Celeribacter indicus: one gene and its partner. The protein of the gene in region 1 binds, or shares a complex with, the protein of each later gene. Links are inferred from orthologs where the notes say so. Each region holds a gene or a part of one and is shown in the gene's direction. Other genes may lie near its edges.

Evidence for each region. Proteins that work in one complex are often made in the same cells at the same time.
Region 2: the proteins of P73_RS02010 (region 1) and tldD are in contact, whole or in part, in a solved structure (PDB 5NJ9), measured with the Escherichia coli proteins. The link is inferred for Celeribacter indicus from one-to-one orthologs.

Annotation. Positions count from the first base shown.
Region 1 is NZ_CP004393.1:399,843-402,734, reverse strand. What follows is about bases 10-2,829. They hold P73_RS02010 (TldD/PmbA family protein), read left to right. Parts: upstream 10-657; coding sequence 658-2,001; downstream 2,002-2,829. Other genes in these bases: P73_RS02000 (glycosyltransferase family protein), read right to left, coding at 2,768-2,829; P73_RS02005 (3'(2'),5'-bisphosphate nucleotidase CysQ), read left to right, coding at 1,988-2,764; P73_RS02015 (DUF2125 domain-containing protein), read left to right, coding at 10-564. Also shown: more of P73_RS02015, read left to right, coding at 1-9; more of P73_RS02000, read right to left, coding at 2,830-2,892.
Region 2 is NZ_CP004393.1:1,228,277-1,231,230, reverse strand. The notes cover bases 62-2,943. They hold tldD (metalloprotease TldD), read left to right. Parts: upstream 62-732; coding sequence 733-2,154; downstream 2,155-2,943. Other genes in these bases: dprA (DNA-processing protein DprA), read left to right, coding at 2,339-2,943; coxB (cytochrome c oxidase subunit II), read right to left, coding at 62-551. In the rest of the region: more of coxB, read right to left, coding at 1-61; more of dprA, read left to right, coding at 2,944-2,954. UniProt on the Escherichia coli protein: Metalloprotease involved in CcdA degradation. Suppresses the inhibitory activity of the carbon storage regulator (CsrA).

The DNA of each region.
Region 1 (2,892 bases):
ACATTCCCCATGGGGGCGAGCGACGCGGATCAGCCCTTCCGCCTCAAGCTCGCGCTCGAGGAGGTGACGCTGCCGCCGATCGCCTGGGCAATGCTCGACCCGCAGAACGAGATGCCGCACGATCCGGCCACGCTGCGCTTCGAACTCGGCGGCACGGTGCAGAGCGACATCGCGTTCTACGACATGGAGCAGATCAGCCGGCTCGAAAGCGAAGGCGAGGAGGCCGTCACGCCGAAGACCGTGAAGATCCCGGAGCTGTTCCTGTCGCTTGCGGGTGCGCGCATCAGCGGAAGCGGCGACGGCCGGTTCCTCGACAAGGCCCCGGCAATCCCCGGCGGCCTGCCCCCGTTCGCGGGCACCCTGTCGCTCAACCTCAAGGGCGTGCCGACCCTCATCGACCGGCTGGCGAACTCCGGCCTGCTGCCGCAGGAAACGGCCATGTCCGCGCAGATGATGCTCGGCATGTTCGCCCGCCCCGGCGAAGCGCCGGACGAACTCGTCTCCGAGCTCGAGCTGACCGAACAGGGCCAGATCGTGGCGAACGGACAGCCGCTGCCCTTCTGACGTCGGATCCCGCACCGCTTGCATGCGGCCCGCGGGCGGCTTAACTGCTCTTTCGGGGCCCGCACGGCGGGCCTCGGAACGAAAGGGGAGCACATGACCCAGACCCTCGGCGAACTGACACAAGCGCTGCTCGATCAGGCGATGCGGGCGGGCGCGGATGCCGCGGACGCGATCGCGGTGGACGGCACTTCCGTCTCCATCGATGTGCGCGAGGGCGCGCTCGAACACGCGGAACGCTCCGAGGGCGTGGATATCGGCCTCCGGGTCCTGATCGGAAAGCGGCAGGCGACGGTCTCCGCCTCCGACACGCGTCCCGAGACGCTCGCGACCATGGCCGAACGCGCGGTGGCGATGGCCCGGCTCGCACCCGAGGATCCCTTTGCCGGCCTCGCCGATCCGGCACAACTCATCGCGACGACCGACAGCACCACGCTCGATCTCTTCGATCCGTCGGAGCCGCCCTCCCCGGAGGCACTGAAACAGGACGCGCTGCGCGCCGAAGCCGCCGCGCGCCGGATTGCGGGGATCAGCAAGGTCGAGGCCTCTGCCGCCTATGGCGCACGCCGTGTCCACCTGGCGGCGACCAACGGCTTTTCCGGCGGCTACCGGCGCACCGACCGCATGACCTCGGCCGTCGCCATTGCGGGCGAAGGCACGGGGATGGAGCGCGACTATTGCGGCGAAAGCCGGATCTACGGCGCCGACCTGCCGGACCCGGAGGAGATCGGAAGGCGTGCCGCGGAACGAACGGTCGCCCGGCTCGGCGCACGCAAGCCCAAGACCGGGGCCTCCCCCATCCTCTATGACGAACGCGTATCCTCCTCGCTTATCGGCCACCTGCTTGCCGCGATCAACGGCAGCGCCATCGCCCGCGGCGCGAGCTGGCTTCGCGATGCGATGGACGAACCGGTCCTGCCCGAGGGGCTGTCGCTGGTCGAGGATCCCCATCGCCCCCGCACCGCCGCCTCCCGGCTGTTCGATGCGGAAGGCATCGCAACGCGCAAGGCGGCGCTGGTGCAGGACGGCCGGCTGATGGAATGGGTGCTGGATCTTGGCACGGCGCGCAAGCTCGGGCTGGAGACGAACGGCCATGCTGCGCGCGGCGTCTCTTCCGCACCCTCGCCTTCGGTGACGAATGTGGAACTGACCCAGGGCAACAGGACACGCGACGAGCTGATGCGGGAGATGGGGACGGGGCTGCTCGTCACCTCGATGATCGGCGCCTCGATCAACCCCACCACCGGCGACTATTCGCGCGGAGCGAACGGGTTCTGGGTCGAGAACGGCGAAATCGCTTATCCCGTCAACGAATGCACCATCGCGGGCAATCTTCGGGAGATGCTCCGCACGCTCGTGCCCGCGAACGACGCCCGCACCTATCTCAGCCGGGTCGTGCCCTCGCTGCTCATCGAAGGAATGACCGTTGCGGGCGAATGACGATCTCGAGCTCCTGATCGAGGCGGCGAGGAACGCGGGCGACATCGCCCGGCCCTACTGGCGCGCGGAGCCGAAGGCATGGGACAAGGGCGGTGGCGCAGGACCGGTGACGGAGGCCGATCTCGCCGTCGACCGGATGCTGCACGAATACCTGCTCTCCGAGCGGCCGGACTACGGCTGGCTTTCGGAGGAGACGGTGGATACCACCGCGCGTCTCGGCCGGAACAGGGTCTTCATCGTCGACCCCATCGACGGCACCCGCAGCTTCATCGACGGGGATCGCAACTGGGCGCATTCACTTGCCATCGCCGAAGAGGGGGAGGTCGTGGCCGCCGTGGTCTATCTGCCGCTGCGAGACCGGCTCTTCACCGCGACGAAAGGCGAGGGCGCGCGTCTGAACGACGAGACGCTGCACACCTCCGGCCGATGCGATCTCGACGGGGCGCAGGTGCTCGCGACGAGGCATCACCTGCGGGACGAGCACTGGAAGGGCGGGACGCCGAAATTCGTGCACAAGTTCCGCCCCTCGCTGGCCTACCGCCTCTCGCTCGTGGCGCAGGGGCGCTACGACGCGATGCTGACGCTGCGCGAGACATGGGAATGGGACGTCGCCGCCGGAACGCTGATCGTCGCGGAGGCGGGCGGCCGCGTCAGCGACCGCCGCGGCGCCCCGCCACGCTTCAACCGCCCGATCCCGAAGATCGACGGCCTCGTCGCGGGCTGTCCGCCGCTCGCGCAGGGCATCCTCGACCGTCTCGCCTGAGCCTCAGGCGAATTCCGCCATGTCCTCCGCCACGGCGCGGGTCATCGAGGCGATGATGTCGGGATCGGCCGCGTGCACGCGACTCCAGTTCGAGATGAACGGCGTCTCCATCGGATTTTCCAGGAACA
Region 2 (2,954 bases), 830 kb from region 1 along the record:
TAGCCCGCGTCGACGAGCATCTGCTCGACCTCGGGCGTGCGCCGGTACTCGCCGCCCGTCGCCGGCTGGCCGATCATGTAGCTGTCGAAGGCGATGCCCTCGTCGGGATATTCGTAGCCCCAGTACCACTGATAGCCCGTCACCTTGATATAGATGTCGCCGTCCGGGATTTCCTGCTGCTTGAACAGGACGGGAAGCGAATAGGCGCCGATCACCACGAGGATGAGAATCGGCAGAAGCGTCCAGGCCACCTCGATCGGGGTGTTGTGGGTGAATTTCGCCGGGGTCTTGTTGGCGCGGGCGTTGTAGCGCACCACGACCCACAGGATCAGCAGCGTGACGAAGGCGACGATCACCGCGGTGATGATCGTGAGCATGTGGTCGAGGCCGTGCAGGTCGCGGGCGAGCTCGGTCGCCGCGGGCTGGAATCCCATCTTGCCGTTGATAGGCTCCCCGACGAGATCGCCGGTGTCCTGGGCGATGGCCTGAGCCGCACCGATGGTAGTGAGAAATGCGGCCGAAAGAGCGGCCCGAAGGGGATATGTGCGCATAGTCTCTTCCCTAGTGTTGCGACCAAGGATCTCACCCCTCGCGCCGCAGCCCCGTTCAACCGGGAGCATTTTCGTTTGAGTCTGCTCCATCAGAAACCATATTAGGCCAGATGGGACAAGAATTCTGCTCCGCTTTGAGCGGTTTTTTTGATCCGGATCAAGCCCCGAGGGAGAAAAATCCGTGCCTGTGCGACGTTTTGAACCATTTACAGATACACTCGATCGCGACAGCGCCCTGTCGACTCTGCGCGATGCCGTCGAAGGCGCCGATGACGGCGAACTGTTCCTCGAACGGCGCACATCCGAGGGGCTCGTTTTCGATGACGGACGGATTCGCACGGCCTCCTACGACGCCTCAGAGGGATTCGGCCTGCGCGCCGTGCGGGGCGAGACCGCGGGCTATGCCCATTCGACCGAGATTTCCGAGGCGGCGATCCGGCGCGCGGCGGAAACCGCCCGGCTCGCCGTGGGCGACGGCGGCGGCACGCTGGCCGAGGGGCCGCGCGCGACCAACCTGCGCCTCTACACCGACGAGAACCCGCTCGAGGGCACATCCTTCGAGGCCAAGATCGAGACCCTCTCCGAGATCGACGCCTACCTGCGCGATCTCGACAAGCGCGTGGTCCAGGTCAGCGCCTCGCTCGCGGCCTCCCACCAGGAGGTGTTCATCCTGCGGCCGGAGGGCACGCTCGTCTCCGACATCCGCCCGCTCGCGCGGCTGTCGATCTCCGTCATCGTCGAACAGGCGGGGCGGCGCGAAAGCGGCAACGCCGGCGGCGGCGGGCGCTTCGGCCTGACCGGCCTCGTCGATCCCGCCCACTGGAAGCCCGTCGCGCGCGAGGCGCTGCGGATCGCCACCGTCAATCTCGAGGCCGTACCCGCCCCCGCCGGGGTGATGGACGTGGCGCTCGGGCCGGGCTGGCCGGGGGTGCTGCTGCACGAGGCGGTGGGCCACGGGCTCGAGGGCGATTTCAACCGCAAGAAGACCTCGGCCTTCGCCGGCCTGATGGGCCAGCAGGTCGCGGCGCGGGGCGTCACCGTGCTCGACGACGGCACGCTCCCCGACCGGCGCGGCTCGCTCACCGTCGACGACGAGGGCACGCCGAGCTCGAAAACCACGCTGATCGAGGACGGCATCCTCGTCGGCTACATGCAGGACCGCCAGAACGCGCGCCTCATGGGGGTCGAGCCGACCGGCAACGGCCGGCGCGAGAGCTTTGCCCATGCCCCGATGCCGCGGATGACCAACACCTACATGCTCGGCGGCGACGCAGCCCCCGAGGAGATCGTCGCGGACATGAAGGACGGGATCTATGCCGTGGGCTTTTCCGGCGGGCAGGTCGACATCACCAACGGCAAGTTCGTCTTCAACTGCACCGAGGCCTACCGCGTGCAGGACGGCCGGATCGGCGCACCGGTGAAGGGCGCGACGCTGATCGGCGACGGCGCGACCGCGATGAAGCATGTGCGCGCGATCGGCAACGACATGGCACTCGATCCGGGGGTCGGCATGTGCGGCAAGCAGGGCCAGTCCGTGCCCGTGGGCGTCGGCCAGCCGACGCTCCTGATCGGCGGACTCACGGTCGGCGGCTCCGCGACCTGAGGCGGGATTTCGCTCCGCGGGATGAAAGGAGGCGCCGCCGCGCGCCCCTTTATCCCCGTGAAACTCGAAAAATCGGCGCGCGGCGATTTTTTTCGATCTTCCCGGACTCCGCTAACCGCTCGTTAACCAATTTGGGGGATATCTGAAGGGGCAAGAGACGGAGAGAGCTGGTCCATTGGAGTTCATCCCTTCCCACCACCCCCTCACCCCACCCCACACCGAGGAAGATCGGGCCCGCTGGCTCCGCCTCTTGCGCTCCCGCCGTGTCGGCGTGACCACATTCTACCGGCTGATGCGGGAGCACGGCTCGGCCGAGGCGGCGCTCGCTGCCCTGCCGGAGATCGCCCGCGCCGCCGGCGTCTCCGATTACCAGCCCTGCCCCGACACCGTGATCGCCGCGGAACTGCGCGCCGGGCGCCGCGCCGGAGCACGGCTCGTGGCCCGCGGAGAGCCCGCCTATCCGCCCCTTCTCGCGCTGATCGAGGACGCGCCGCCGCTCCTCTGGGCAAAGGGCGACCTGTCGCTGCTCGGCCGTCCCGCCCTCGCCATCGTCGGCGCGCGCAACGCCTCCTCCCTCGGCCTGCGCTTCGCCCGCACCCTCGCCCGCGACCTCGGCGCCGAAGGCTTCGCCATCGTCTCCGGCCTCGCCCGCGGCATCGACGCCGCCGCCCATGAGGCCGCGCTCGGCACCGGCACGATCGCGGTGCTCGCGGGTGGGATCGACATGATATATCCGGCGGAAAACACGCAGCTTTACCGCCGGATCGGGGAAAGCGGGCTGCTCCTCTCGGAACAGCCCT